One region of the Serratia sp. AS12 genome, then DNA from elsewhere that is predicted to be linked to it. Evidence: predicted binding sites of a transcription regulator. Region 1 holds the regulator's gene; each other region holds the start of a gene.
What was found. The regulator PurR, encoded in region 1, represses purine synthesis genes. The targets are predictions, from matches to a motif close to CANGCAAACGTTTGCNTG.

Region 1 (2,208 bases):
CGTATCAGCCAGTTGGACAACGACTACTGGCAAAACCACTACATTGGCGCCCGCCGTGTGGTAACGCCGAAAACCATTCGATAATCGCCTCCGCGGCTGGCTCTCCCCCCAGCCGCACGCCTCACCGCCTACCTGACCTTAGGCCCTTTCGTCGTTCTCAGACCACAGTTTAACGAAGCCGCATGGAAGACATCCGGGTGTGAGTGAACGGAGCACTTGGGGAAAAATCTGACGTAGCGGCGGGAAAATGCGAACAGGCACAGCGGACTGCGGACTGCGCCTGTGTGACAACCGGGGATCAGTTCAACGCCGCGGTGAAGCTAAAAGCAATAATAACGGCCAGCGCACACACAGTGGTGAACAGTGACATTTTCAGATCGGTATCCATTACAACTCCTTTTCAGACGGGTTATCCCAAGGATAAAAGGCACACAATTAATGCGTCAACCCATTTTCCCACAGTTAGACAATAAAATCTTGTTATCATTTCCCGGTTTATAATACTGATTACCTCTTCCACTTTGGCTCAATATGGGACAAAATTCGCAGTTCACAACTGCGTACCGGCAAAAATGCCCTCCTGACCAAACGCTGACGACTTCAACACACTAAAAACTCAGCTTCGCTTATTTGGAAGAAGGATCTACGCAGGCAAACGATTAACATCACACTTACATGCTGCAACATGTGAGTTCAGGAGTCATTCTTTACATGGCAACGATTAAAGATGTGGCCAAACGCGCTGGCGTTTCCACCACCACCGTTTCGCACGTCATCAATAAGACTCGTTTCGTCGCCGAAGAGACTAAAGCGGCCGTTGCGGCCGCGATCAAAGAGCTGCACTATTCTCCCAGCGCCGTGGCGCGCAGCCTGAAAGTCAATCACACTAAATCTATCGGTCTGCTGGCTACCTCCAGCGAAGCGCCCTATTTCGCCGAAGTGATCGAGGCGGTGGAAAACAGCTGTTACAGCAAAGGCTATACGCTGATCCTGTGTAACTCGCACAATAACCTGGACAAGCAACGCGCTTATCTGGCGATGCTGGCGCAAAAACGCGTCGATGGCCTGCTGGTGATGTGCTCTGAATACCCGGATCAATTGCTGGGGATGCTGGAAGATTACCGTAACATCCCGATGGTGGTCATGGACTGGGGCGCAGCGCGCGGTGATTTTACCGATACCATTATCGACAACGCCTTCGAAGGCGGTTATCTGGCCGGCCGCTATCTGATCGAGCGTGGCCACCGTGAGATTGGCGCCATTCCGGGCCAATTAGCGCGCAATACCGGCGGCGGCCGCCATCAGGGCTTTTTAAAAGCCATGGAAGAAGCCAATATCGAGGTACGCGACGAGTGGATTGTACAGGGTGACTTCGAACCGGAATCCGGCTACAAGGCCATGCACCAGATATTATCGCAGAAACAGCGCCCGACGGCGGTATTCTGCGGCGGCGACATCATGGCAATGGGTGCTATTTGCGCCGCTGATGAGCTGGGGTTACGCGTACCGCAGGATATTTCCGTTATTGGTTACGATAATGTGCGCAACGCCCGCTATTTCACGCCGGCACTGACGACCATCCATCAGCCCAAAGAGCGTTTGGGCGAGATGGCGTTCACCATGCTGCTGGATCGCATCATCAGCAAGCGTGAAGAATCGCAAGTCATTGAAGTACATCCGAAGCTGGTTGAACGCCGCTCGGTCGCCGACGGTCCCTTCATCGATTACCGCCGCTAGTCGCCAGCGCCGGGAGCCAAGGCGGTTTCCGGCGTCACTTCGCTTAACCATTCCTGATTCAAGGTTTCGCTATCCCCCAGATAATCAAGCAGCCAGGCCATCGCCGGCGATGGGGTATTCTGCTGCCAGGTCAGGCAGCATGGGCTGGCGGGAAATGGCTGTTGCAGTTGCAGCGCCACCAACTCGCCACGCTGCACCAACGGCAGCACCTGATGCGCAGGCATCATGCCGACGCACAACCCAGCACACAGACAATCCACCGCAGAGGCCCAATCCGGCACCACCAGCCGCCGTTGATTGTCCAGCGTCCAGGTAACCCGCTTGGGCAGATTGCGTGACGTATCCTCCAGACACAGCGAAGGGAAAGGCCGGAGCTGATCATCATTCAGCAGGCCATCCAACCCCGCTAATGGATGCTGTGGGCTGGCGACACACAACCAACGCATGTCGCCCATGTCGCGAAAGGCAAAA
Region 2 (2,208 bases), 2.0 Mb from region 1:
ACGCGTTTGAAGTCCAGAGCGGCAACGCGCTGCTGCCACTGGCCGCAGGCCAGTACGCGCACGTTTTGTTTGGCGGCCAACAGCGTGCGGGCTTCCTGGCTGATGCTCGGTGCGATGATCACTTCCACGAACTGGCGGCTAATGATGGCTTGCGCGGTTGCGGCATCCAGCTCACGGTTGAAGGCGATGATACCGCCAAACGCCGAGGTCGGGTCGGTCTGGTAGGCGCGCTCGTAGGCCGCCAGAATATCGTCGCCGATCGCCACACCGCATGGGTTGGCGTGCTTGACGATCACGCAGGCCGGCTCGCCGAACTCTTTTACGCATTCCAGCGCGGCGTCGGTATCGGCGATGTTGTTATAGGACAGTGCCTTGCCCTGCAACTGGTCTGCGGTAGCGACAGAAGCTTCCTGAACGTTCTCTTCTATATAGAAGGCAGCTTGCTGGTGGCTGTTTTCACCGTAGCGCATATCCTGCTTCTTGATGTAGTTAAGGTTCAGGGTGCGGGGGAAACGGCCGGCAGGTTGTTCAGTATCACCGTGATAGGCCGGAACCAGTGCGCCGAAGTAGTTGGCGATCATGCTGTCGTAGGCGGCGGTATGCTCGAAGGCTTTAATCGCCAGATCGAAACGGGTGGCGTATTGCAGCGAGCCATTGTTGTTATCCATCTCGGTAATGATGGCGGCGTAGTCGCTGCTCTTCACCACGATGGCGACGTCTTTATGGTTCTTGGCAGCGGAGCGCACCATGGTCGGGCCGCCGATATCGATATTCTCGACGGCGTCTTCCAGCGAGCAGTCCGGGCGCGCGACTGTCTGGGCGAACGGATAAAGGTTAACGACCACCATGTCGATCGGCTTGATGTCGTGCTGGCCCATGATCGCATCGTCCTGACCGCGACGGCCCAGAATGCCACCGTGTACTTTGGGATGCAGGGTCTTAACTCGTCCGTCCATCATTTCCGGGAAACCGGTGTAGTCGGAAACTTCGGTAACAGGCAGGCCGGCATCTGCCAGCAAGCGGGCGGTGCCGCCGGTGGAGAGTAGTTCGACGCCACGCTGGGAAAGCGCTTCGGCGAATTCAACGATACCGGCTTTGTCGGAGACGCTGAGCAGAGCCCGGCGGATTGGACGAGGTTGTTGCATGGTTTTATCCCTTGGCTTTGGAGTCGCAATAAAGAGCGTTACGTGAATTTCCACCTGCTTCTCTCTATAAGGAAAGGATTTTCTCTCTATAGAGGAGCAATCGGGCACAGATTCAGGTAACGACCTTATAAAAGAGGGAGCGTTTCGTCGCGAGGAATTGTAGCGAAAACGTTTGCGCGGTGCTCGTAAATTTTCCGCGCAAATGGGTTCTGTGGATAAAGTTGTGCACAACAGGGTATAAAGGCGGGTTTTGCTGTGGAATGCAGCAAACGATCGTTTTTGACGAAAATACCTGTTGCGGCCTGCGAGGAACTCCCTATAATGCGCCTCCATCGACACGGAACATGTGAACAACTTCACAGAGTCTCCGGGGTTCGAAGAGAAAAAATCCTGAAAATTAGGGTTGACTCTGAAAGAGGAAAGCGTAATATACGCCACCTCGAGATAGCAAGCTACGGCGGCTAACTCACTGCTCTTTAACAATTTATCAGACAATCTGTGTGGGCACTCCACAAGACGATATCCAGTACCTTCGGGTGCGAAAGAATATCAAGTCTTGAAGAGTGACTACTGAAGTAAAATTCATTTAGTAACCTTTGAGCATCGCTTCACGAGTTGAAGCAAATCGAACTTTTAAATTGAAGAGTTTGATCATGGCTCAGATTGAACGCTGGCGGCAGGCCTAACACATGCAAGTCGAGCGGTAGCACAGGAGAGCTTGCTCTCCGGGTGACGAGCGGCGGACGGGTGAGTAATGTCTGGGAAACTGCCTGATGGAGGGGGATAACTACTGGAAACGGTAGCTAATACCGCATAACGTCTACGGACCAAAGTGGGGGACCTTCGGGCCTCACGCCATCAGATGTGCCCAGATGGGATTAGCTAGTAGGTGGGGTAATGGCTCACCTAGGCGACGATCCCTAGCTGGTCTGAGAGGATGACCAGCCACACTGGAACTGAGACACGGTCCAGACTCCTACGGGAGGCAGCAGTGGGGAATATTGCACAATGGGCGCAAGCCTGATGCAGCCATGCCGCGTGTGTGAAGAAGGCCTTAGGGTTG
Region 3 (2,208 bases), 120 kb from region 1:
ATACCGCTGCCTTTCATAAAGGCCACGGCTATCACGTTGTATTCCACTGGAATATCGGTCAGCGCCATTTCAGTGAACATGCCGCCCTTATAGCCTTGCCCCGGCTCGGGGGCCCAATTATGCCAGAATCCCATCAGGATATTTTTTCCTGACATATCGGGCATCAGTGACGCGGAATCTCGGGTTTTATTTTTATATTGATGTAAAACGGTAGGGTTAAGCATAAATACTTTTCCTTATGTGATTACAACGTGATGGTTCAGTGTGAAAATTGAACGTTAATGTGCATATCATGCTTATAAAATATGGGTATAACGTTTTTCAATCGCAGCTCATTGCAATTCGTTTGTTTTTTAGGTGAGAGGCATTATCTTATTTGGCTTGCGAGAATCTTTGAATCCTTTCCATAATAGCGCTTATTAATATAAAGCCATACGATAATGACGCACATGTTGATATTGATCAACATTATTCTGTAAATATTTTTAATGATTCAAATGATTGAGAAATTAAATTATCGCCATTTGAAATTGTTTTTATCTGAATGATTTAAGTGAGTATTAATGCGATTGGATAACATCGGAGTGAGAATCATCTGTCTGAGGTGACGTGCATCAATGCCCGGCATTGGTGCAACCTTTTTTTTAAACACACAGGCAATCGGTTGCTTATTTTCCATATTATTTTTTGTGAATTTCAAAATAGATGATTATTATTTCAATGCATTGTTTTTAAAGAAAATATGGTAATTGCCACAGCATGTGGCACACCCTTTGCTATCCTTAAATCAACATCTGCAAACGATAAAAAGACCGACATATTCCATCGGATTGAGTTTACTCAACGGGGGGCGGTATGTGGGTCGGTAGAAAAGGAACGGCAACATGCACATGCAATTCACCACGGCTATTCGTGGCAATTTTTTCGATATCGCTGCCTGCGGGGAGAGTCCGCAACAGTTGAATGAGCAATTGCGGCATATTCCCGATGGATTAATGCTGCTTAACGAAGGGGCGATTGTTTGGCATGGCAGTTGGCAGCAGGGTGAACCGCTGCTGCCGCCCGGTTTCGAGGTGACACATTATCGGGACAAGCTGATCGTGCCGGGGTTTATCGACACCCATATTCACTATCCGCAAACCGAAATGATCGGCGCCTATGGCGATCAACTGTTGGCGTGGTTGAAACACTACACTTTCCCGACCGAAAGCCAGTTCTGCTGCGAACGGCATTCCGGCAAGATGTCGGCGTTCTTCCTGCAACAACTGCTAAGCAACGGCACCACCACGGCGCTGGTGTTCGGTACGGTACATCCGCAGTCGGTTGACGCGTTGTTCAGCCAGGCGGCGGCGCTGAACATGCGTCTTATCGCCGGCAAAGTGATGATGGACCGCCACGCACCGGATGAACTGCTGGAAACCCCGGAGCAAAGCTACCGGCAAACGCGTGAACTGATCGAGCGCTGGCACGGCAAACAACGCCTGGGCTATGCGATAACGCCGCGTTTCGCCCCCACCAGCACCCCAGCGCTATTGGCGCAGGTGCAGCGGCTGCGCGAAGAGTTTCCGGATGCCTGGCTGCACACCCACCTGAGCGAGAACCTGGATGAAGTGGCCTGGGTGAAAGCGTTGTTCCCGGAGAGCCTCAGCTATCTGGATGTGTATCACCAGTACGGCCTGACCGGCGAGAAAAGCGTATTCGCTCACTGTCTGCACCTGGAAGAGCAAGAGTGGGATTGCCTGTGCCAGACCGGTTCGGCGATCGCTTTCTGCCCGACCTCCAACCTGTTTCTCGGCAGCGGGCTGTTCAATCTGCAAAAAGCCTGGCAGAAGCAGGTGAAGCTGGGCATCGGCACCGATGTTGGCGCAGGCACCACCTTCAATATGCTGCAAACGCTGGGCGAGGCTTACAAGATCGGCCAGTTGCAGCGCTATAAACTCTCCGCCTGCGAAGCCTTCTATCACGCTACCTTGGGCGGTGCGCGCGCGTTGGCGCTGGACGATAAAATCGGTAACTTCGACGTCGGTAAAGAGGCTGATTTTGTGGTGTTGGATCCCGCGGTGTCGCCGCTGCAGAAGCTGCGTCATGAAAACAGCCGCGAACTGGCGGACCAGTTGTTCTTGCTGATGACGCTGGGGGACGATCGCAACGTTTATCGCACCTACGTTGACGGCAAAGTGGTTTATCGCGCGGCCGCGCACCAGGAGG
Region 4 (2,208 bases), 790 kb from region 1:
CAATGGGCAGACCAAGGAAGGCGCGAACGTGCAGGGCGAATTCGGACAGATCCTGCGAGATCAGCGTCACCATGCCGGTATCGTGCGGGCGCGGTGACACCTCGCTGAAGATCACCTCATCGCCGCAGACGAACAATTCAACGCCGAACAGGCCAAACCCACCCAATGCCTGCACCACGTTTTGCGCGATCTCCTGCGCGCGGTTCAGCGCCAGTTCGCTCATCCGTTGCGGTTGCCACGACTCACGGTAATCACCGTCCTCTTGACGGTGGCCTATTGGCGCACAGAAATGGACACCGTCGATCGCGCTGATGGTCAGCAGGGTAATTTCAAAATCAAATTTCACCAGACCTTCGACAATCACTCGGCCGCCGCCGGCGCGGCCGCCCTGTTGGGCGTAATCCCAGGCGGTTTTCAGCTGTTCCGGGCTGCGGATCAGGCTCTGGCCTTTGCCGGAGGAACTCATGACCGGTTTGATGATGCACGGATAGCCAATTTCGGCGACGGCCTGCCGGAAGGCTTCTTCACCGTCGGCGAAGCGGTAACTGGAGGTTGGCAGGCCCAGGGTTTCTGCGGCCAGGCGGCGAATGCCTTCGCGGTTCATGGTCAGGCGCGTTGCTTCGGCACAGGGCACTACACGGTGCCCTTGTTGCTCCAACTCAACCAGCATGCTGGTGGCGATGGCTTCGATCTCCGGTACGATGTAATCGGGACGTTCCTGTTCAATCAGGGCTTTCAGCGCGTTGCCGTCCAGCATGTTGATGACGTGGCTGCGGTGCGACACGTGCATGGCAGGTGCGTCCGCATAGCGGTCTACGGCAATCACTTCCAGTCCTAAACGCTGGCATTCGATGGCAACTTCTTTACCCAGCTCGCCGGAGCCGAGCAGCATAACGCGAGTGGCGGACGGGCGCAGGGCGGTTCCAATAGTTAACATAGTCTCGTACCTGGATCTGTGGATTTAAGGCGGTCTGATAACGGGTGTGCAGTATATACGAAAACGTTTGCGCGTGCAGGCGGGGGATGGGGCCGGCGATGTTATTGCCAAAAAAATGCATCCGGTGGCTTTTTTTATGCGTGAAATCCGTAATTCCTACTATCTCTGTTATCATCTGCGGTTGATTCGGCGCCAGCCCGTGGGCGCGCCGCCATTCCATTTGTCATATAAGAGTTATCGCCGTGAGCACAGTATCTTTTTCTTCCCTGCCGCTGCCAGCCGAACAGTTGGCCAACCTCAACGAACTGGGGTATGCCGAAATGACGCCGGTGCAGGCCGCCGCGTTGCCCGCCATCCTGAAAGGGCAGGACGTACGAGCCAAAGCAAAAACCGGCAGCGGTAAAACGGCTGCGTTCGGTATCGGCCTGCTGGATAAAATCAATGTTTCCCAGGTGGCGGCACAGGCGTTGATCTTGTGCCCGACACGCGAGTTGGCTGACCAGGTAAGCAAAGAGCTGCGTCGGCTGGCGCGCTTTACCCAGAACATCAAAATTCTGACCCTGTGCGGCGGCCAACCGATGGGGCCACAGCTCGATTCGCTGGTGCATGCGCCGCATATCGTGGTGGGCACACCGGGGCGTCTTCAAGAGCATCTGCGCAAGAAAACGCTGGTGCTGGATGAACTGAAAGTGCTGGTGCTGGACGAAGCCGATCGCATGCTGGACATGGGCTTTGCCGATGATATCGACGATGTGATCAGTTACACCCCGCCGCAGCGCCAGACTCTGTTGTTCTCCGCGACCTACCCGAGCGGCATCGAGCGCATCAGCGCCCGCGTGCAACGTGAACCCTTGAATGTGGAAGTGGACGATGGCGATGATCAGACCTCCATTGAACAACGCTTCTACGAAACCACCCGCGATCAGCGCCCGGCGGTGCTGGTATCCGCCATCCGCCATTACCAACCTTCTTCCTGCGTGGTGTTCTGCAACACCAAACGCGATTGTCAGAGCGTATATGAAGCGCTGGAAGCCCGTGGTATCAGCGTATCGGCGCTGCACGGCGATCTGGAACAGCGCGATCGCGATCAGGTGCTGGTGCGTTTTGCCAACCGCAGTTGCCGGGTGCTGGTAGCGACCGACGTTGCCGCTCGCGGGCTGGATATCAAAGAGCTGGAGCTGGTAGTCAACTATGAGCTGGCGTTTGATCCGGAAGTACACGTACACCGTATTGGCCGTACTGGCCGCGCGGGCCTGAACGGCCTGGCGATC

Region 2: purH (bifunctional phosphoribosylaminoimidazolecarboxamide formyltransferase/IMP cyclohydrolase) is a predicted target of PurR. The motif match lies at 1,307-1,324, and genes of this name have one in related genera.
Region 3: guaD (guanine deaminase) is a predicted target of PurR. The motif match lies at 654-671, and genes of this name have one in related genera.
Region 4: purT (formate-dependent phosphoribosylglycinamide formyltransferase) is a predicted target of PurR. The motif match lies at 994-1,011, and genes of this name have one in related genera.

Annotation. Positions count from the first base shown of each region.
Region 1 is NC_015566.1:2,297,067-2,299,274, reverse strand. It holds gene SERAS12_RS10755 (C40 family peptidase) at 1-84, shown strand, start outside; gene SERAS12_RS26215 (YnhF family membrane protein) at 299-388, opposite strand; gene purR (HTH-type transcriptional repressor PurR) at 712-1,737, shown strand; gene punR (DNA-binding transcriptional activator PunR) at 1,734-2,208, opposite strand, start outside.
Region 2 is NC_015566.1:293,512-295,719, forward strand. It holds gene purH (bifunctional phosphoribosylaminoimidazolecarboxamide formyltransferase/IMP cyclohydrolase) at 1-1,145, opposite strand, end outside; rRNA gene SERAS12_RS01330 (16S ribosomal RNA) at 1,781-2,208, shown strand, end outside.
Region 3 is NC_015566.1:2,416,652-2,418,859, forward strand. It holds gene SERAS12_RS11320 (fibronectin type III domain-containing protein) at 1-224, opposite strand, end outside; gene guaD (guanine deaminase) at 885-2,208, shown strand, end outside.
Region 4 is NC_015566.1:3,084,208-3,086,415, reverse strand. It holds gene purT (formate-dependent phosphoribosylglycinamide formyltransferase) at 1-937, opposite strand, end outside; gene dbpA (ATP-dependent RNA helicase DbpA) at 1,180-2,208, shown strand, end outside.